2 linked regions of the Jilunia laotingensis genome follow. The protein of the gene in region 1 interacts with the protein of each later gene in a pairwise test. Links are inferred from orthologs where the notes say so. Each region holds a gene or a part of one and is shown on either strand. Other genes may lie near its edges.

What was found.
Region 2: the proteins of H8744_RS09480 (region 1) and pepT interact in binary tests that used the Escherichia coli proteins (3 or more experiments, as listed by UniProt). The link is inferred for Jilunia laotingensis from one-to-one orthologs.

What each region holds. Positions count from the first base shown.
Region 1 is NZ_JACRTF010000001.1:2,468,050-2,479,466, reverse strand. Bases 4,509-7,337 are described here. They hold H8744_RS09480 (Type 1 glutamine amidotransferase-like domain-containing protein), read left to right. Parts: upstream 4,509-5,524; coding sequence 5,525-6,151; downstream 6,152-7,337. Other genes in these bases: H8744_RS09465 (RteC domain-containing protein), read left to right, coding at 7,305-7,337; H8744_RS09470 (hypothetical protein), read left to right, coding at 7,112-7,337; H8744_RS09475 (helix-turn-helix transcriptional regulator), read left to right, coding at 6,148-7,080; H8744_RS19035 (DUF6597 domain-containing transcriptional factor), read left to right, coding at 5,205-5,399; H8744_RS09485 (LytR/AlgR family response regulator transcription factor), read left to right, coding at 4,509-4,519. In the rest of the region: H8744_RS09500 (efflux RND transporter permease subunit), read left to right, coding at 1-1,298; H8744_RS09495 (TolC family protein), read left to right, coding at 1,322-2,623; H8744_RS09490 (sensor histidine kinase), read left to right, coding at 2,685-3,716; more of H8744_RS09485, read left to right, coding at 3,713-4,508; more of H8744_RS09470, read left to right, coding at 7,338-7,351; more of H8744_RS09465, read left to right, coding at 7,338-7,724; H8744_RS09460 (helix-turn-helix domain-containing protein), read left to right, coding at 7,855-8,187; H8744_RS09455 (hypothetical protein), read right to left, coding at 8,240-8,959; H8744_RS09450 (relaxase/mobilization nuclease domain-containing protein), read right to left, coding at 8,964-9,884; H8744_RS09445 (MobC family plasmid mobilization relaxosome protein), read right to left, coding at 9,850-10,233; H8744_RS09440 (DUF8464 domain-containing protein), read right to left, coding at 10,379-11,344. UniProt on the Escherichia coli protein: Hydrolyzes dipeptides containing N-terminal aspartate residues. May play a role in allowing the cell to use peptide aspartate to spare carbon otherwise required for the synthesis of the aspartate family of amino acids.
Region 2 is NZ_JACRTF010000001.1:37,116-48,607, forward strand. Bases 1-2,904 are described here. They hold pepT (peptidase T), read right to left. Parts: upstream 2,114-2,904; coding sequence 887-2,113; downstream 1-886. Other genes in these bases: gcvT (glycine cleavage system aminomethyltransferase GcvT), read right to left, coding at 1-855; H8744_RS00195 (amidophosphoribosyltransferase), read right to left, coding at 2,270-2,904. Outside these bases: more of H8744_RS00195, read right to left, coding at 2,905-3,676; H8744_RS00200 (glycoside hydrolase family 97 protein), read right to left, coding at 4,050-6,209; SusR family glycan utilization regulator, read right to left, coding at 6,378-7,940; fluoride efflux transporter CrcB, read left to right, coding at 8,024-8,407; H8744_RS00215 (pentapeptide repeat-containing protein), read left to right, coding at 8,412-9,092; H8744_RS00220 (RluA family pseudouridine synthase), read left to right, coding at 9,117-10,736; H8744_RS00225 (TolB family protein), read left to right, coding at 10,834-11,492. UniProt on the Escherichia coli protein: Cleaves the N-terminal amino acid of tripeptides.

The sequences.
Region 1 (11,417 bases):
AAGAAACGGAAACAGTATCAACCTTCGTAGGACGGACTCCACCACGTTATTACCTGTCGAATGTTGCTTTCGGCCCCCAATCGAACTACGCACAAATCCTGGTGAAATGCGAGACTTCTAAATTATCCCGAAAACTCCATGCCGAACTACAGGAAGAGATACCGGCACAATTTCCCGAACCGTTTATCAAAGTAAACAAATTCGAGTTAAGTCCGCTAACGGAGGCTGTCATCGAAGCCCGTTTTCTAGGACCTGATGCTGCAGTACTCGATTCACTGACCGGGCTGGCACTGGAAGTGATGCGAAACAATCCGAAAGTAGACCATGCACGAAACGAATGGGGCAATATGGCATTGATGATACGTCCGGTATACGATCCGGTGAAAGCAGGCGCTCTGGGCATCACGAAGTCAGCGATGATGGAGTCGGTAAAATCCATCAATGACGGACTTCCCGTGGGCATCTACCGTGACCGGGAAAAACAAGTCCCCGTACTGCTGAAATCTTCAGGGGCAAACGTACAGGATGCCGAATCGCTAGGTGATTTTGCCGTTTGGAACGGAGACCGTTCCGCACCCTTGTCACAAGTCACAAAAGAGATCGAAACAACTTGGGAATATCCGCAGATACGAACCTACAACCGACAATTGTCAATGGCAGCCATGTGTGGTGTCCGCCCGGGACATACGATGGCAGAGGTACATGGAGAAATCCGCAAAGAAATAGAGGCCATCCAATTGCCCGAAGGATATACCTTCTTTTGGGATTCCCAATATAAGGATCAAGGGGAAGCCTTACAGGCGATTGCCAAGTTCTTTCCGCTCGCATTCTTATTGTTAGTGGTAATATTGGTGGCTTTATTCGGTAATTTCCGCCAACCGGTGATCATACTTTGTGTGTTACCCTTGTCGCTTATCGGTGTGGCAATAGGAATGTTGCTGACAGGATTCGATTTCGGATTCTTCCCGATAGCCGGATGGTTGGGATTATTGGGAATGATCATCAAGAATGTGATTGTGCTGATTGACGAGATCAATGCCCTGAAACGTAGCGGAATGCCCGTTTACGAATCCATCATCGAAGCTACCGTGAGCCGTACGCGCCCGGTACTGATGGCGGCAACGACCACCATCTTCGGAATGATCCCGTTGCTATGGGACATCGCTTTCCAAGGAATGGCGGCAACAATCATCTTCGGATTGACCTTTGCCACGCTGCTTACGCTGTTCGTAACGCCAGCACTCTACGCTCTGTTTTATAAAGTAAAACCAAACTCAGCCCCTCTCCCGCGGAGATAGGAAAGAGTTATAATTATACCGATATGAAGAAATTTATCCTATTCAACCTCATACTTCTCTGCTCCCTGTACGTACAGGGGCAGAGCCAACTGCTCGAACAATACAGAGCGATGGCTCTCGACTATAGCCATGACCTGCACGCTGCGGAAAAGAATATTGCCGCCAGTATGGAGGTGGAACGTTCCGCACGTGCCGACCTGAAACCGAAACTCTCTGCCGATGCCAATTTCCAATACACAGGCAATCCGATGGAACTCAATATCGACTTGCCTTCCATGTCGGCTCCCCTCACCTTCCAGGGCCGTGACCTAAAGTACGGGGCATCGCTTACCCTACTGCAACCGGTTTACACCGGAGGACAACTGCTCGAGTCCATCCGTTTGGCACGCCACCGCCAATCACTTGCCAACGGACAAGCTGATGTGCTTCGTTCTTCTGTTTGTTATCAGACAGATATTCAATATTGGAATACCGTAGCACGGAAAGAAATCGTTGGAGTAACCGCTGATTTCCGCGAATCGGTCGCCTCGCTGGCACAAACCATCCGCGAGCGTGTGGATGCCGGGCTGGCAGACCCACAAGATTTACTCATGGCGGAGGTACGCCTCAACGATGCTGATTACCAGTTATTGCAAGCACAAAATAGTTTTGAGACGGGGCGTATGGCATTAAACTCGCTTATCGGAGTGGCATTGGAAGCGCCTACGGAAACAGACACAACCATCCCGCAGGTAAAATGGGCATCGGATTCATTGCTGGCTGCGGATGGAAGCTTCCGTCCTGAACTCCGCATGGCACATGATCAGATACGTATTGCCGAAAGCTCGTTAAAGCTGAACGATGCACGTTTCAAGCCGAAATTCTATGTCGGTCTGGACGGCAGTTATTCCTCACCGGGATATAATTTCAAATCGGATCTCGATCCCAATTATGCTGTCTACGCCAAACTGTCCGTCCCTCTTTTTGAATGGGGAAAACGGCGCAACGAGAAACGTGCCTCAAAGCTTCGTATCGGCATGGCAAACGATAACCTCAACCGCGTACAAGATGACATCCGACTTGAAGTGCAAACCGCACGTGTCTCGCTGATACAAGCATTGGAACGTGTCCGGCTCAGCGAAAGCTCTCTTGAAAAGGCAAAAGAGAACGAACAGAAAGCTTTGGAAAGATATACGGAAGGACGTATTTCCATCGTCGAAGTGATTGATGCGCAGACGTACAGGCAAACGTCACAAGTAAATTATGTGCAGGCACGCGCTGCTGCACAAATCCAATATTCGGCGCTCCTGAAAGCAACAAACCGATATAATATGGCAAGTAGATAGTCCCGTTATTTGCAGCACTCCGATAAAAAAAGTAACTTTGTCCCAAAAGCATCTTTATGATATGAACTTCCGGTTGAAAGAATCTCTACTTTATACAATACTGTTCTCTGGGTTGGGAATATTTTCGTTTCTGTTGTTGGTAAATCATTCCCAACTCTCCGAACGGGTGTCAGACACCGTTTCTTCACTGGGTGCTTTGATCTTTTGCCTGATTGCTTTCAACCTACTGGGCTATTGCACTTTGCGTATCAGTTCATGGGTAGACAGGCAATATGCACTGCACATCCGTAACCGTTGGAAGATTCTTATCGTTTACACCAGTGTGATGCTCCTTTTCCTGTTGGTAAACTATAGCTTGCTGGTTTCCGCCAAACTCTTGGTAGGAGCCGCACATCCTTTCACCTTTCCGAACGGAGGCGGACGGATTCTTACTCTGGTCTGGCTCGTAGAATTGGTTATTCTCGGACTGCTGCTTGCCAATCGCTCCATGAAAAGGACGTTACATCTGCAAATGCAAGCGGCAAAGCTCCAGAAAGAAAACGATGCCGCGCATTACATCGCTTTGCAAAATCAGCTCAATCCACATTTCTTATTCAACAGCCTCAATACGTTGATCGCAGAAATAGAGTATAACCCGGTAAATGCGGCACGGTTCACACGCAAGCTTTCCGATGTCTACCGCTACGTACTGCAGTGCCAGGACAAATCACTGGTGCCCCTATCCGATGAACTGGCTTTCCTGCAAGCCTATCTTTTCCTGCATGAAGTACGCTTGGGATGTTGCATCACTTGTCGTCAGGAACTGGCTCCCGAATACCAAGAGTGCCTGCTACCACCGCTTACACTGCAATTGCTGGTGGAGAACGTCATCAAACATAATTCCATATCGATGGGAAAACCGATGCAAATCAATATTTATACAGAACCGGGCTATCTTGTCATAAGCAATCCGGTTCGCCCCAAGAAGAGCAATATTCCTTCGGGTGTCGGACTAAAAAATCTTTCAAATCGGTATAAACTGATGCTGGGGAAAGATATTGTTATCGATAGCAATCCTGAAATATTTACCGTAAAAGTACCATTGTCATTATGAAGCCAACTATTGATTCCACCGCTTCGAATGCCGCTCTACGAGCCGTTATCATCGAAGACGAATTCCCTGCTGCCCGTCTGCTTGCCTCCACGTTGCGACGTCTGCGTCCGCAATGGAACATCACCACACTTCCCGGGAATATAGAAGACTCCGTACATTGGTTCAATTCGAACCCTCATCCGGAACTTATTTTCCTGGACATCCAACTATCCGATGGAAATTCTTTCGATTTTCTGTCACAGGCACGTCCTACGTCGATTATTATCTTCACTACCGCTTACGATGAGTATGCTGTCAGAGCTTTCAATGTCAACAGCATCGATTACATACTTAAGCCTGTGGATGAATCCCGCTTGTTGGAAGCTATCGTAAAATACGAAACGCTGATTGGAGGTTCGTGTTCTCCCCGGCCTGCCGACTATCTTGAAAACCTCCTTGAAAGTCTGCAAGCACCGGTCAAACGCTATCGCACTCGTTTCCTCATTGCAGGGGCAGATCGTTACCGGCCATTGTCCGTAGACGACATCGCTTATTTCTATAGCGAGAATAAGATCACCTTCGCTGTTACCCATACTGCCCAGGAATACACCATCGATCTTTCACTGAACAAACTTATCGAGCAACTCGATCCCGACCAATTCTTCCGTGCCAACCGGCAAATGATAGTGGGCATTCATTCCATTGCCCACATAGAACCCTATTTCAATGGCAAAATATCCGTTACCGTCAAGCCTCGGCATAAAACACTGGTAACTATCAGTGAAGAAAAAGTAACCGCTTTCAAACTATGGCTCAATTTCTGAGTTTCCTTTATACTTGCAGAATTTGTTTTGGAGTATGTTACCTATACAAATATAGCTATCTGTTTTGTTACTCCAATGAATGCAAGTAACAAAACAAACGCATTTATATTAAACTAAATAAGAAGACAAGGAAAATAAAGGAAATCATACACTACAAAGATAAAGAACTAAGTATAAACACATTATATTTAATATTTCATCTCTTTCTTTCTCCTCTTCCACAACTGCCAAGAATTGATTATGTTTTGCCACATATTATACATACAGCATAATATAACTCTGATTATCAAAGCAAAAGCCCACCTATTACTAATAGTGGGTAACAAAATAGTAACAAAAAAACGAAGAAATCGCTTTGCGGTGGGCTTCATGTGCAAAGGTAACAAAAGCTCTCTAACCATAAAAGCAAAACTGGCGAAAAGAAGAATACTGTTTTTCTTTTCGCCAGCATATATAATTTGCTGTCAATAGAAATTAGTTTAGTCCGTTTTGGATATATAGACAAAAACACAAACTAAACTTGTGTTTATAATAACTTTTTCAACTTATCTATGACATATCTTCCAATGCAGAGAACTTTGAATGATTTAGGCAACAGATATTTGGATGTTTTAATTAGAATGTCCCTTTTTTACACCTAATATCTATCTAAGAAATCTTACTTTTGTTTGATAATTAAAACAGAATGGAGAAAATTCAAGTAATACAACCTACCAAATTGCTCGCTCCTTATATAAAGCAATATTGGTTTTTAAGGATAGATGATGTAAAGCAAGGCTTTCAACGTTCTATCCCGGCAGGTTGTGTAGCACTTGTTTTTCATAAAGGGAACAAAATTATTTCTTCTTTTCATAAGGGAACGCAGCCACATTACAAATAGGGTAAATTTCAATAATGGATTGTTTTGATGAAAAAAACTCTTCAATATTTAGACTTACTGACATAGGGCTGTCATAGAAGACGCTATCTTTGTATCAAAAAGTATTCAACTTAATATTATAGAATATGAAAAGATTATTTTTATGCTCATCATTTGCTGATGTTGCTAATCTATTTGTCGATTGTGCCAAAGAAGATTTGCAAGGGAAAATTATAGCTTTTATACCAACTGCAAGCCTTACAGAACCAATACGATTCTATGTAAAAAAGGGGAAAAAGGCTTTAGAAGAAGCAGGAATGATTGTTGAAGAAGTCGAGATTACCCAACTGCCCAAAGAGGAAATATCTTCTATATTACATAAATGCGATTATATCTACATAACAGGTGGAAATACATTTTTCCTTTTGCAAGAGTTAAAAAGAAAAGGTGTTGATAAAATTATATCTAAACAAGTGAAATTGGGTAAACTGTATATTGGGGAATCTGCCGGAGCAATAATAGCCTCTCCCGATGCAGAATATATGAGAAGTGTGAATTTTGATCCAATAGAAAAGGCTCCTGAATTGAAAGACTGTACTTCTTTAGATTTGGTCGATTTTTATACGATTCCCCATTATGGAAATTTTCCATTCAAGAAAAAAGGTGAAAAGATAGTTCAACTATATAATGAGAAGTTGCAGCTTATTCCTATAAGTAATAAACAAGCTGTTATTATTGAAGATTCAAATATTCAAATTAAAGATGCAAAATGAATAGAATAGACCGTATTTCTGCTATATTGATTCAGTTACAATCGCACTCGTTAGTGAAAGCACAGCAAATTTCAGAACGTTTTAATATAAGCATTCGCACCGTATATCGAGATATAAGAACATTGGAAGAGGCAGGCATTCCTATCATAGGAAATCCCGGTATTGGTTATTCACTTGCAGAAGGATTCAAATTATCTCCTCTAATGTTTACTCAAAAAGAGGCTTTGTCCTTTTTGATTGCAGAGAAATTAGTACATGAACTAACTGATTCAAATAGCAACGAACATTATAAGTCTGGAATAGAAAAGATTAGGTCTGTCATGCGTTTTGCAGACAAAAATATGTTAGAAACAATGGAAAAGTGCATGTCTGTATTGGATACTTATAAATCATCTACCTATAAACCTGATATTCTTTTACTTATTTTACAAAGTATATACCAAAAAAGAATTATTGAAATATCTTATTTGGGAAGTAATGCGTTAAGTGTTTCAGAACGAAAGATTGAAGCTGTTGGAATTTTCTTTTCGAGAACTAACTGGTATCTAATAGGCTTTTATCTTCCCAAAGAAATCTATCTTACATTTCGGATAGATAGAATTCAAAAAATGCACATTCTTAATGAATTACAATCACGGGAGCATCCTCCTTTGGAAAAATTCATACGCGAGTTTTATGATAAAGAAAAATTACATGAAATCGTTATAAGAATAGAAAAGAATAAAACCTCCATAATGAATGATGATAAATATTATTACGGATTAACATCTGAGAAAGAGATAGGGGATATGTTTGAACTTCATTTTCTAACATTTTCAATCAGTAAGTTTGCACATTGGTATCTGTCTTTTGCAGATAGTGCAACTATAATAAGACCAGATTCTTTAAAATATGAAGTTAAAAATATTATCAATAACATTTCTATTTGATTGCTGTCAAATAGTATTTTTAATCGACTCAATGAAAAAAATATTCGACCAAAGATTTTTCCGCTTATTGTCGGAATGCTCACAACGTAAAGTGTCTGCATCTGAATTTGCAGAAGCTATCGAAGAATTGGCGACCCATGTAGCCAATTTTAGTATCAATGAGCAGGATTACAACGTTTTACTACGTTATTTTTCCTTTGGTTTGCACCGTCTTAAATCGTATCGTGTACGGTTTGAGCAAGAAAAAAATGCCCCATCTGCATCTAATTGATGAAGCGATAGGACTTTTGAACACTGAAATACGCCTTATCGAGTGGCGCATCAAATACCCGGAACAGCTACAGCAACGTATCAACAAACAGCCCCTTTCCCCTCTCTATCTCGCAGACAAGACAACCCTTATCAACATCATGGAAATGGTAAGCGGTCTGTTCCTCTCCAAAAACATCGTGTATCAGAACGGCAAGCCCGCCTACTTGGTGGACTTGGCGAAAGCCTTTGAATGGCTGTTCAACATCAAGATAGGCGACTGTTACCAAAAACATGAGGACGTGATAAAACGAAAGCCGGGCAAACTGACCGGGTTTCTTAATGGATTGGTAGAACTTATCAAAAAGGAACATGACAAGAAAGGATATAGATAATCAGTGACTTATGATTTATTTATAGGGGATTCCATTAGTTCCCCCGTAATTTCTTTGCGCCTATTTTCTGAACTTTGCTTCATCAATTGATTGACAGACAAGAATGTATAATCAGAAAAATGAAGCAATCATGTATATAGACAATGACGATTTCAGCGTATGGATGCAGAAGCTGTACGCCAAGCTGGAAGAACTCTGCAAGGATGTACGGGTACTACGCAATGCGGACAAGGTACTACCCGAAGATGACAACCTATTGGATAATCAAGACTTGTGTTTATTATTCAAAGTAAGTATCAAAACTCTGCAACGCTACCGGGCTATCGGTGCGCTGCCTTACTTCACTATCAGCGGAAAAGTGTATTACAAGGCTTCCGATGTCCGGGAGTTTATTAAAGAACGGTTCAGCGTCACCACGCTACGCCAGTTCGAGAAAGAACACTGTACGAAGAAAAAGAAGTGAATCTGAAAAGCCGGAACGGTGAATGTACTTCATCTGTTCCGACTTTCCCCGTTTATGGCTTACCCAACTTATCGGCTTCTTTCTTTAGCTGTTCGGCTTGCTCATTCAACAGCCTTGCACGTTCCAGTGCTTCCGCCTGCTTTTGGATGCGATATTCAAAATCCATCACTGAATCGGTCAAACTTCGGATAAAACCGTTATCCCGTTGCCACTTGAACTTGTTTTCCAGCATATCAAAAGTTTCCCCGTCTGCCTGTCCTTGCATCAGCAAATAGCGGTATTTCATATCGTTGTCCTGCAACTGCTGCATACGTTCAGCCAAACGGACATTCAAGAATATGGAAACGGAACAGACGACCAGCACTGCCGAAAAAACAAACAATCCCGGACGAATCCAAGAAGCGACCTTGTTGTAAATCCGTTGATAGAACGGTAAGGGCGTAGCTTCCTCTTTATCCGTCTTGCAAGAGCCCAAAGTATCAATCATTACCTTGAAACAACGGTAGGTTTCCAATGTTATTTTCTTGGTGTCCTCTATGTTCTTCTGCTGACCTTGCATCCTGCTCCTTATGTCGTCAAGTTGGCTTTGAATAACCCGCAACTTTTCTTCGGGAACAGCCGAATTACTGTGCAGTTCCGACAACGCTTGTTCGATTGCTCCCAGCCGTTCGAGAGTTTCCTCCCGACTGGCTGGCGTTGCCTGTGCTTCCTGCTTCTCTTTCAGTTCCGTAACCATAGAGAGAAGCCCCTCTAAAATCAAATTATCTTCCATGTCTTTACTGTTTAAGTTGTTTTTTCTTTTTCTTCTTCTTTCTCAAATTAAAATTAGGTTCTTCATCCACTGGGGGAGAAGAAGCAGAAAACAGACCGAGTGAACCTGTTATCAACGGACTGTCAGCCTTGTCCGGTGCAGGTGCTTGTTCCCGAACGGGTGCGAAAGTTGTTTGCCGTTGGCTTTCGGCAACATTCATTCCTGCATCCCCGAAACATTTATCCAGTTTGGAAAAACTGAAACTGCGGTCTATCTCCGACCCCTTGAACGTGTATTCGCCTTTGGAAAAGGATATGCCCTGTATCTCGTCAGTCTGTCCCTTTCGTTTGAACTGGATAGTGATACCCTTTTCCGCTAACCTGTGCTGCAACTGCTGCCAGTTACGGGATTTGCCGATTTCATTTTTCACAGCCGTGTAAATCTCGTATTTTGATTTGTCCGGCTCTTTCAATCGGTGCTGCTTCACCTGCTCTTTTCCCTCGGCGAAATAAAGCCCGTGTTTGGCTTTCAGCTTCTTGCATACCTGTTCGTTACGATACATGTCGTTCCTGTCCGAAATGGTCTTGCCGTTATTGTCTATGCGGTTGAACACGATATGCACATGTGGGTGTTCCCGGTCTTGATGGCGCACGATGATATACTGCGTATCGGTGATTTTCATTTCACGCATATACTCCTGCGCAAGCTGTACCATCTTCCCATCTGTCAATTTGGGCGCATCCACTGCCGAATAACTCAACGCAATATGTCCGACAGGCTTTTTCAAGTCGGGATTCATCCCGGTCTGCATACAGAAGCTGTGGATTATATCTCCCCGGCTTTCAGTCAGAACCCCGTCCGCATGAAGCAAAACCGCCTGCTCCTTGCCAAGCACATAGTTCACACAGCCCTTAAACCCGCTTCCCTTTTTTATTTTTCCAATCATCTGACAAATGGTTTATGATTTCAATAATCCGGTTTTTGAGCTTCACCAGTTCCACCGCCACCAGTGCGAAACCTCCGGCATTCGCCCGGTGCGCCAACTGGTTGATGTTGTTGGCTTCCCCTGCCAGTTTGCGGATGGTGTCCGCATCCTGCCTGTTCAGCCGGGGTATGACCTCTACCGAAACAACCGCCTGCCTTACATACTCACTGACACGTAACCCAGCTTCCCCGGCTCGCTTTCTGATGGCGTAATACTGCAACTCGGTCAGTTTCGTACTGACAACCCGTTGCTGCTTCTCTATCCGTTTCTTTGCCGGACGTCCCCCCGGCTTATCCTTTATATTCGTCATAGGTTTTTACATTTAAATGGTATCTTAAAAATTGCGACCAACAGGAGAAATTTTCTTTGCGGTGAGCAAAGCAAGGTAGTTTCGGTTTACCGAAACATAACCTTGCTCTCCAAATAAACCGCCAGCCGTTGGTAGTCCTGCCGGATTAAATGCCCCTGCCTCTCTTTTGTCTTGGGGCGGCACGTTGTCCGGTTTCCTGCTTCGTTTCCTGCACTTGGCTGGCTGCGTTTTTCTGTTCCTGCTTCCTGCCGCACAGATAATCGTTCAAGTCCGAATATCCCCTATAATTGTGCGAGAAGTCACGCACACGGTAGGGGTATTCCAATTCGATAGCCCGTGTCGCTTCATATCCAGCCTTGTCATTGTCAAGCATACAGTGGATGCGTTCATACGGGTACAGCACGTCAATGGCTTTCGACACATTGGCGGTAGAGTTAAGAATGGCATAATCCTGCCTGTCAAGGTCGGGTATGGTCGGACAGTTCCTCATGCGGAGCGTAAGGAAAGAGAGGTAGTCCATGAAACCCTCGAACACCAAACACTTCTCCCTCGGCTCTCCCTGCTGCCGTATATGGGTGATGTCTTTCGGGGCGATGCAGCCTTTGAAAAAGGAATTGCGAACCTCGTAACCTCCTGCCATGTTCGGGAAACCGATAGCAAAGAACGGTCTGCCATTATTGGTAAAATGGAGTTCCTTACATTCTCTTTTTGCCAGTTCGACATTGATACCCCGTCCCTGCAAGTAACGGAGCAATGCCGGATGGGTAAGGTCACGGACTTCCAAATGCTGGAAGCTCGGTTCTGTCCTACGCTGGGGAAAAGAAAAACTGACCGGACGGACGTGCGGTGTCTGTTCCGCTATCCGGTTTAAAAGGTATGGCAGGCTGTCGGAACAATAGAGTTCCTTTGCCAGTGCGATGATGTTACCGCCCTTGCCTGCGCCAAAGTCATACCAAAGGTTGCGGTCAGTGTTCACCTTGAAAGACGGTTCGTGTTCCTCCCTTAACGGTGATTTGTACCATAAACCGTTACCCTGCTGCTTGACAGGAGAGTAACCTAAACTGTGCAGATAGTCTGCGATGGGTATTTGTTTCACATCTTCGATGTTCATAACATTTTCTTTTTTGGGGATAAAAAAAATAGTTGAAAAGTGCGCCAGTCCTGTTTAGTCCGTTATATATACA
Region 2 (11,492 bases), 2.4 Mb from region 1 along the record:
AACTAATTTACGCACAGTGCCTTCTGCTTTTTGTTTCTCAAGCATCGGACGATTGGTAAAGTTTTTGCCTTCCACAAATTTGGTAATCCAACCCAATCCCGCCTCTATAGGAGAAGTCGTATCGTCCAGATCATTACCATAGAGACAGAAGCCCATTTCCAAACGGAGTGTATCGCGAGCCCCCAGGCCAACCGGTTTGATACCAAATTCTTCGCCTGCCTCGAAAACGGCTTTCCATATTTTGTCGGCCGCATCCGGATAGAAATAAAGTTCAAAACCTCCGGCACCCGTATAACCTGTATTAGAGATTATCACATTCTTTTCTCCGGCAAACTCACCAACCTTAAAAGTATAATAAGGTATATCGGAAAGATTGATATCCGTCAACTTCTGTAAAGCAAGAATCGCTTTAGGCCCTTGGACAGCCAACTGAGCCATCCGGTCCGAAGAATTTTCCAGTTCAGCACCTTCCGTATTGTGAGAAACGCACCAATTCCAATCTTTTTCGATATTGGCAGCATTGACAACTAAAAGATATTTTTCAGGCTCAAACTGATACACTAACAAGTCATCTACAATACCCCCTTTTTCATTAGGGAAACAGGTGTACTGTACTTTACCCGGTTCAAGGGCAGCCACATTGTTAGAAGTTACTTTCTGGAGAAAAGCCAAGGCATTAGGCCCTTTTACCCAGAATTCACCCATGTGGGATACATCAAATACACCTACAGCATTACAAACGGTGAGATGTTCTTCAATAATGCCGGTATATTCAATCGGCATGTTATAACCGGCAAACTCGTGCATTTTAGCACCCAGTGCAATATGTTTGTCGGTAAACGGAGTGGTCTTCATAAATTAAATATTAAAAGTTGAAAATTAAATATTAAGCTTTCTCTGCAACCAATTCAACGATCTTTACGATAACTTTCATTGCCTTTTCCATATTCTCGATAGGAACAAATTCATAACGTCCGTGGAAGTTTAGTCCACCGGCAAAGATATTAGGACATGGAAGACCTTTAAAAGAAAGTTGCGCACCGTCCGTACCGCCACGAATAGGTTTCACATTCGGTTTCACTCCCACAGCCTCCATAGCCGCAAAAGCAGTATCGATGATATGCATTACCGGCTCAATCTGTTCACGCATGTTATAGTATTGGTCGCGCAACTCGAGAGTGGCAACGTCTTCGCTATATTCTGCATTTACTTTTCTTACCAGATGAGCCATCTCACGTTTACGGCTTTCGAAACGGGCACGATCATGATCGCGGATTATATATGAAATGGTAGTTTGCTCTACAGTGCCTTGGATGCCGACCAGATGATAGAAGCCTTCATAGCCTTCGGTGTGTTCGGGCGTTTCATGACGCGGGAGCATCGATATAAATTGATTTGCCAAACGGATGGAGTTGATCATTTTATGGCGGGCGTATCCCGGATGTACATTCCGTCCCTTAAAAGTTATTTTAGCAGCGGCCGCATTGAAATTTTCAAACTCCAGCTCGCCCACTTCACCGCCATCCATGGTATAAGCCCACTGGCAACCGAACTTTTCCACATCAAACTTATGCGCTCCTTCTCCAATCTCTTCGTCAGGATTAAATCCGATACGGATCTTGCCGTGTTTGATTTCCGGGTGTTCTTTCAAATATGCGATAGCAGAAACTATTTCAGCAATACCTGCTTTATCATCCGCCCCCAGTAAAGTCGTACCATCTGTAACGATCAGGTTTTCACCTTTATGATCGAGTAGTTCAGGGAATTGCGACGGACTCAATACTACTCCCTCGGCAGCATTCAGCATTATATCTCCGCCACCGTAATTTTCTATTATGCGAGGTTTTACATCTTTCCCGCTCATATCAGGACTGGTATCCATATGGGCGATAAAGCCGATGGTAGGAACTTCCTTTTCCGTATTTGCCGGAAGAGTGGCGAAAAGGTAGCCATGCTCGTCCAGTGAGATATCTTCCAAACCTAAGGATTCCAACTCTGATTTCAGATATTCAGCAAAAACCATCTGTCCCGGTGTGCTGGGAGTAAGCCCTGTTTCTTCACTCGATTGAGTATCAAAGCTTACATACTTCAAAAAACGTTCTACTAAAGTCATACTGTTCATATTTTAGGATTTACATTTTACGATTGAAATCACATCTGCCGTAAAGATAGAAAAAGAGCCGTGAATTGACAAATAATTGACGGCTCTTTTTCAAAAATCGAATATCTTTCTTATTTCAAGTAACTATTTGTTAGTTGTAACTGCCATTTAAAAATGGCTGCTACCATCAAAACAATGAGTACAAACCTGACATTTAGGCAATCCGATCGCCTCGATCAGTGTTTCAAGGGTATTAAATTTCAAAGACGTGAGTCCGAAGCGTTCCGCAATAATGCTTACCATCTTTTCATATTCCGGTGAACCGGTAGTGGCATATTTATCCAGATTTTTATTTTCATCCCCTTCAAGCTCTTTTATGATCTGACGAGTAATCAATTCCAATGCATTCTTTGATGCAGTGAAGCCAACAAAAGGACATGCGTAAATCAACGGAGGACATGCAATCCTCATATGAACTTCCTTTGCACCGTAATCATAAAGCACTTTCACATTGTCACGCAATTGGGTTCCGCGAACAATGGAGTCGTCACAAAACAATAAACGTTTGTCATCGAGCATGGCACGATTGGGAATCAATTTCATCTTAGCCACCAGGGAACGCATCGCCTGATTACTGGGAGTAAAACTGCGTGGCCAGGTGGGAGTATATTTTGCAATCGCCCGATGATAAGGAATCCCTTTGCCTTCAGCATATCCCAAAGCCATGCCGACACCCGAATCCGGAATGCCGCAAGCGCAATCCACCTCCGAAGTATCCTTTTGTCCCATCTTCAAACCGCTTGTAAAACGAACTTCTTCTACGTTACGACCTTCATAGCAAGATGTGGGAAATCCATAGTATACCCAAAGGAAGGAACATATCTGCATGCCTTCATCGGGTTTGCGCAATTGCACCATGCTATCGGCTCGTAAATGAACCACCTCGCCCGGTCCAAGATACTTTTCAATCTCATAGTCAAGATTTGGGAAGCTGCTCGACTCACTGGTGGCAGCATAAGCTCCTTCTTTTTTTCCTATGACGACGGGAGTACGCCCCCACCGGTCGCGGGCGGCTATTATGCCATCGTCCGTCAACAGCAGCATGGAACAGGAACCTTTTATATGCTTGAATACATTCTCTATACCCTCTACGAATGTCTTTCCCTGGATGATAAGTAATGCGATGAGTTCCGTCTGATTGGTATTACCCGAACTAAGTTCGGCGAAGTGCATGTTTTTGGAGAGTAGTTCTTCTTCAAGTTCTTTAAGATTAACAATTTTGGCAACAGTGACTATGGCGAAACGCCCCAGATGAGAATTGATAACGATAGGTTGTGCGTCCGTATCGCTGATGATGCCTATACCGGCATTTCCTTGAAATTTATCCAGATCGGATTCAAACTTGGATCGGAAATACGAACTTTCCAAATTGTGTATGGAACGTATGAAGCCTTGTTCTTCACTATACGTAGCAAGTCCCCCTCGCTTTGTCCCCAAATGTGAATTGTAATCTGTGCCGTAGAATAAATCGGTCACACAGCCTACACGCGAGACTGTTCCGAAAAAACCTCCCATATTTAAGATTCTTTTTAAATTAGTGTTAGTTTTAAAAAAGACGGTGCAAAAGTACAAAAAAGAATTCGTCTTATAAAAAAAGCACCCCGCAAAGTTGATCCAATCTTTGCGAGGTGCATTCAATCTATATTAGAAGCTTAGCAATACAGATTTGTAATAACTATTGTAGTGGTGCTTTATTACTTTTAAAGTGTTGCTTTATTACCTTTAAAGCGATGCTTTATTGCTTTTAAAGTGACACTTTACTGCCTTTAAAGTAGTGCTTTATTGCCTTTAAAGAGAAAATACATCCTATTCCTTCAATAGCGAAGGCAAACATACAAGTTATAAGTAACAAATCCGAATGATCTAAACTCTATCAACCTTATACCTATTACTTGAATTTCTTCATCTTTTTATCCGCTGGTGTAGCCTCTATCAAGCTTAATGCAAAACCACCGCTTCGTGCAAGCTTTGCGGTTATCTTAGTTTTACTAGTCACCAGACCTTTCTTAATCTGATAGGAAGTAGGGTTCGACTCATAATCGGCATCCTTGCCATCTGCATAAAGGGTAGCTACATACTGTTTTCCGGGATCAAGGAAATCAAGTGTAAATGTAGATGTACGAGCATTTTCATCCGTAATGCCTCCTACAAACCAGTTGTTTGTTCCTTTTGCTTTGCGTGCCACGGTTATATAATCCCCCGGTTCTGCCTCCAGATATTTACTGTCGTCCCAATCTACAGCCACATCTTTTATAAATTGGAAAGCATCCATATAACGTTCATAACTTTCGGGAATATCGGCCGCCATCTGCAACGGGCTGTAAAGAGTTACAAACAATGCCATCTGTTTCACCAATGTCGTATGCACCCACCCATGTTCATCATTATCAAGGAAAGTCAATTTAGTATCGAAGATGCCAGGGGTATAATCCATCGGACCGCCAATCAAACGGCTGAACGGAAGCAATGTTGTATGGAATGGCTTACTTCCACCGAAAGCTTCGTATTCCGTACCACGAGCCGATTCATTTCCGATAAGGTTCGGATAAGTACGGCAAAGTCCCGTAGGACGCACAGCTTCGTGTGCATTAACGCAAATTTTATAATCGGCAGCTTTCTTAATGGCGTATAAGTAATGATTGTTCATCCACTGACCATAGTGATGCTCACCACGCGGAATAATATTCCCCACATAACCACTCTTAACCGCGTTGTAGCCATTGTCCACCATAAACTGATAAGCTTTATCCATATGGCGTTCATAATTACGAACCGAAGAAGAAGTCTCGTGATGCATCATCAATTTAACGCCTTTGCTTTTTGCATATGCGTTAAGCATCTTCACATCAAAATCCGGATAAGGAGTTACAAAATCAAAGACATAATCTTTAGAGTGCCCGAACCAGTCTTCCCAGCCTTCATTCCAACCTTCAATCAGCACCTGGTCAAATCCATGTTTTGCGGCAAAGTCTATGTATTTCTTCACATTTTCATTATTTGCCGCATGTTTGCCGTTTGGCTTAGTCTTTGAATAGTCCGTCTCTCCTAATTTCACAGAGGGAAGATCGTCCGTATAGGCCCAAGTACTCTTTCCAGTAATCATTTCCCACCAAACACCGACATATTTCACAGGTTTAATCCAGGAAACATCTTCATAAGCACAGGGTTCGTTCAAATTCAACGTCAGCTTGGAAGCAAGAATATCACGCGCGTCATCGCTTACCATCACGGTACGCCACGGAGATTTGCAGGGAGCCTGCATATATCCCTTGTCGCCAACCGCATCCGGTGTCAACCAAGACTCAAACACCAGATTCTTATCATCCAGATTCAGATGCATACAAGAATAATCGACCAAAGCAGCCTCATGCAGATTGATATACAAGCCATCGGCTGTCTTCATTTGCAATGAAGTCTGTACACCGGTTGGTGAAAAGGACGTTTGAGAAGCATTTCCTGTAATGGCACCTTTCATCAAACCACGAATCTCCGTCAGCTTAGACTCAGTGAAATCATATTCTTGCGTGTCATAATCACCGGGAATCCAAAAAGCTGTATGGTCACCGGTCATAGCAAACTGTGAATGTTCTTCTTTGATAACAAAGTAATTCAGATTCTTCTGTAAAGGGAATTCATAACGAAAGCCCAGACCGTCATCATAAAGACGGAAACGAATCACTATATTACGATCTTGTGCCTTCTGATCGAGTGTGACGGCCAGCTCATTGTAATGATTGCGGATGGACTTTACTTCCCCCCATACCGGTTCCCAAGTTTCATCAAAAGTGCTTGTTTTAGCATCGGTTAATGTAAAACCATTCATCAGTCCCGGATCATCTTTCAATTCCAGACCTAATTTGGATGGTTTGATCACTTCCTTATCTTTATAAGAAAGTTCATACACAGGTTCACCTTGTGCGTTTACCGAAAAATTTAGTTTCAAGAGTCCGTTCGGAGAAGTAATGCTTTCGGCCATAGCTGCCGTACTCATTAATAAAGCCAACAGTATAAAAGCCATTTTCGAGGTTAGTGTTTTCATGTGATTCATGATATGAATTAGTTAATAATAATCGATAGCACAAAGATAGGCAGTAAACACAAAAGCAGACACAACATATAAACGGAATATAAAAGATATTTCTGAAAACGTTTGCATAATCTTCTTATTACTAAAAAGATAAAGGAAATACCAAATGAAGGAAATATGAATGATTCCTCAGTCTATACTTCCGATCTTCATCATTTCTTCTTCAAATTTATCACGATTAACGGCCTTGTTACGGACTTTATTCCGATAAGTATAAATCGTATTGATAGAGTAGTGAAGGAAGTTGGCAATCTTCGAACTGTCATCAATGCCCAAACGGATAATTGCGAATATACGCAATTCCGTATTCAATAGTTCGCCAGGTTTTAACACGATCTGTTCTTCCGGTTGGAGTAGAGCATTGAACTCGGTCACAAAATCGGGGTAAAGTTGCAAGAAGGCATTATCAAAATTGGCATAGAACTCCTTCTGTTCCATACCAGCAACCTGTGAAGATTTAGTCAGCTTAAGCAACTCTTCTGTCTGGCCGGCTGTAATTTTACGGTTCACCGTACGACGGAAGTTATCCAACTTCTCCATATAAATCGAACAAAGATTCAGGAAATGACCAATATACTCTTCTTTAATATGATTTGCCTGCTTCAGGTTACGACGAGCCAGAGAAAGCTTTTTCATCTGCTTGCATGCCAATGCTACCGATAGTATCAGAAAAGCGGAAAGTACACTTACTATAACCAAAAACAGAATCAACTGACGACGTTGCTCTTCAATCCGTTGCTTATAAGCAGCATCTATCACAGGCAATACGCCCGATATCTCGATAGTACGTAAACGGGCATTACAGAAGACGGCATCCTCAAGAGATTGTTTGATGTAATGATAGGCACGAGTAATATCTCCTCGCTCATAAAGCACAAAAGCCAGATTTTGGAGTGCCGCGTTTTCCTTCACCGATGCTTTTATGTCAGAGATGGCCGAAAGAGCCAAATATTTTTCATACTCGTCGGAACGGCCTTCTTCCTTATATATATGTGCAAGTGAATATGCAGCCCGTGCATAAGTATTAGATACTTCAGGCTGACTATGCAGCAATCCCATCAATATTTTTTTCGCCTGAACATTATGTTGCCGAGCGATCAACCGCTCTGCTTCATATAAATGATATTCAGGCTCATCTGGAGGAAGCACGGCAAGTAAAGAGTCACGGTACAAATTTTGTCGAAGCAGATAATCAGTAGAATATATGCCACTCTGAGAATAGTTGACCAGATATGAGTTCAAACGACGCTCGCAATTAAAGTAAACAGGGAGCAGACTATCCGGCAAAGTTGCCCGATGAATTTTCCGAAGCGTCTCCTCAGCCTCTTTATACATTCCGGAAATAGAAAGAACGGTCGCCTGACAGAGACGGATTTCATCCTTATAAGAAAGATTATGCAACGAATCTGCGAGCGACATGCTCCGGTCGTAATACTTCATAGCCGAATCCGAAACAAATAATTCGTACTCCTTACCTAACCTTTTATTCAGAGCGAAACGATGTTGCAATGACAAAGGTGAAGTTTGCAAAAGTCGCTTCAAGCTATCGATACAGGTTTCTTTCTGATTCAAATACAGGTTCTGTTGTTCTATCACCTTATCCAGACGTGCTAGAACAGAATCAACTCCCTGCACTGCCAACACAGAAAGGGAAGCACAAAACATAAGTATAAGAAAAAACAGTCTCCTCATAGCCGGATATTTTTGCTAAAGCGCTCAAAAGTACAAATTTTCCGACGAAATCTACTATCTTTGCTGCGCTTAGCATCAAAATAATGAAAGAGATTGTATATATATTCTTTGGGGGCGGCATAGGAAGTGTACTCCGCTATTTGGCACAGATAAGTGTTAACGAGAAAATGTCAAGTGTCGGATTTCCTTTTTCATGGGGCACATTTATAGTTAACATCACCGGAAGTTTCTTTATCGGACTATTCTACACGATATCCGAGCGATGGAATCTTTCGATGGAGACAAGACTTTTCCTAACAGTCGGATTATGTGGAGGTTTCACAACCTTTTCGACTTTTTCCAACGATGGTTTGAGCCTGCTGAAAGGAGAATTTTATGGAACGTTTCTTCTCTATACTTTATTAAGTATCATTGGAGGATTATTAGCTGTTTTTGTAGGAGGATATACGGGTAAATTGATCGGGTAACAAAATGAAACCAATTAAAAAGAACAAAAGTCAAAGCGTCCAAGTTGTCGATCCTATGATTGACGAATCGGCCGACAGTTCGGAAAGTTTAAAAAGTCTGCTTGGCAAAGAGGAAACCATTTCAAATCTTTCTTTTGACAGAAGTTTGGAGGAATCCATTCGGGTAGCCTACAAAACCATCAAAGAATGTGTCTTCAATAATCTGACTTTAAGTGACAGCCAATTAAAATCAACCCAGTTCTCTGATGTGATTTTCCGTCAATGCAATCTGGCGAACGTTTCATTTTCGGGAAGTTCTTTCTACCGTGTTCAATTTATCGATTGCAAACTGATGGGAAGTGGTTTTTCAGAAACGACCTTGAATCATCTGTTCGTATCAGGATGCAACGCACAATATCTCAATCTGGCAATGAGCAAAATGAACCAGGTACAATTTAGCAACTGCGATCTACAATTCAGCAGCCTTAACGACTGCCGTCTGCAGAACTTTGCATTAGAGCATTGTACCCTTGTCGGAGCAGACTTTTCTCATACGCGGCTAAAGGGAGTAGACCTTCGTTCTTCCCAAATAAGCGGCCTTCAGCTGAACCTCTCCGATCTGCAAGGTGCCATCGTCAGTTCAATACAAGCCATGGAGCTATTGCCATTACTAGGTGTCATCATCGAAGATTTAAATGATAAATAGATAAAGAAGAGAATTATAAAAACGATGTTACATCATTTCGTCCAACCGATCTCCGGAATCAGTCTACCTCAAAAGTTCACTTTTCCTTTTCACTACACGCCTCATCCATTATGCGTAATAGCTTCGAAGGAAGTGCAAACTTATTTATCGGCACAGAAACATTGGAACGAAGAATTACAAAAAGGAAAAATGTTCGGAGTCTTGATCGTACGAACTCCGAATGGCGAACTGGGGTACCTTGCGGCCTTCTCCGGCAATCTGGCAGGTAAAAACCAACACCCCTATTTTGTGCCTCCAATATACGATTTGTTACAACCAAATGGATTTTTTAAAGTTGAAGAAGAGAATATCACATCAATCAATATAGAAATTAAGAATAAGCAAGAAAGTTCTTCTTATCGAAATCTCAAACAACACTTGGAAGACACCAAACGTTCAAGTCAAGAAGCAATCACAGTAGCCAAAGAATATCTAAGAAAAACAAAGGAAGAACGTGATATACGTCGGCAACATAATCCCAGTGAAATGGAACAAGCGGAAATGATCCGTGAAAGTCAATTTCAAAAAGCCGAACTTAAAAGAATGGAACGTGAGTGGAAAAACCGAATAACCAATCTACAGAATGAATTAAATAGTATTGAATCACAAATAACGGAACTTAAAAAAGAACGCAAGGTTCGTTCAGCCATTCTACAGAAAAAATTATTCCAACAGTTTCGCTTATTAAATGCACAAGGAGATATCAAAGACCTATGTACCATTTTTGACGAAGCAATACACAAAATTCCACCTGCAGGAGCTGGTGAATGTGCTGCACCTAAATTATTACAATATGCATATCTGCATCAACTCGAGCCGATAGCAATGGCGGAATTTTGGTGGGGAGAGTCACCTAAAACAGAAATCAGAAAACATGGGTATTACTATCCGGCTTGCAAAGGGAAGTGTGAACCCATACTGAAGCATATGTTGAAAGGACTGGAAATAGAAGGCAACCCGTTGCAAACTGACATCCATCGAGATAGCGAATTGGAAATCGTATATGAAGATGATTGGCTTCTTGTCGTCAATAAACCGGCCGGCATGCTTTCCGTACCCGGGAAAGAAAATGTAACTTCAGTCTATGAGTGGGCAAAGAAAAAATATCCTGAAATAACCGGACCAATAATCGTCCATCGCTTGGACATGGCGACTTCTGGTCTTTTGCTCCTTGCCAAAACCAAAGAGACACATCAAAATTTGCAAGCACAATTCAAGAACCGTGTTGTGAAGAAACGCTACGTAGCATTACTCGACGGTGTCATATCCCAAAAGCGAGGCATCATAAACTTACCACTTTGCCCCAATTTGCTTGATCGTCCCCGGCAAATGGTAAATGAGACATATGGTAAACCTGCCATAACGGAATATGAAGTACTGAGATATTCTGAAAAACGTACCCGCATCCAATTTTATCCTTTAACAGGGCGCACGCATCAATTACGTGTACATGCCGCTCATCCATCCGGATTAGACTGTCCGATCACAGGTGATGAACTTTATGGGAAATCAGCAGAACGGTTATATTTACACGCCGAATATTTGGAGTTCACACACCCGGTTACCATCTCAAAAATCCATATAGAAAAAAAGGCAGACTTTTAGAAGTCATGTCAATGACCAATTAAAACATGTATCAATAATAAGTAAGTAGAAGATTTTTTATAGTTTTGCAGCCATTAACAATCAATCAGATAACAATATGTTAAAATCGAAACACCTATTCCTTATAATATACTTATTCATATTAATTCCCTTCCATTTGCATGCTCAATTCATGAACTACGGTTCAGATCCGTCACGATTTAAATGGAACATTGTCAGGCTGCCTCATTACGATCTGGTATATCCACAGGGAAATGACTCGATGGCATACAAATACGCTCTTTATCTCGAGAATGCTTATCCACATATACAAAAGACAATCGGGAAACCTATGCAGGTGAAATTTCCGGTTATACTGCATCCAGCAAGCATGTCTTCTAATGGAATGGTTTCCTGGGCACCCCGCCGCATGGAACTCATAACAACTCCTTCTTCTGATCTGAGTGTTCAAAGCTGGGATAAGCATTTAGTTTTACATGAATCCCGCCATGTTTTCCAAACCGGGAAAGTAATGCATGGCATTTTCAAACCACTCTATTATATCGTTGGTGAACAATCTGCCGGAGTCGCTTCATTTCTTATGCCGATTTGGTTTCTAGAAGGAGATGCAGTCAGTACCGAAACGGCATTGTCGAATGGTGGGCGTGGACGATTGCCGGAATTTAATATGATTTATCGGGCGCAAATGCTTGGAGGAGATAAATTTTATACATTAGATAAATGGTTGATGGGATCATACAAAAATTATACAGGAAC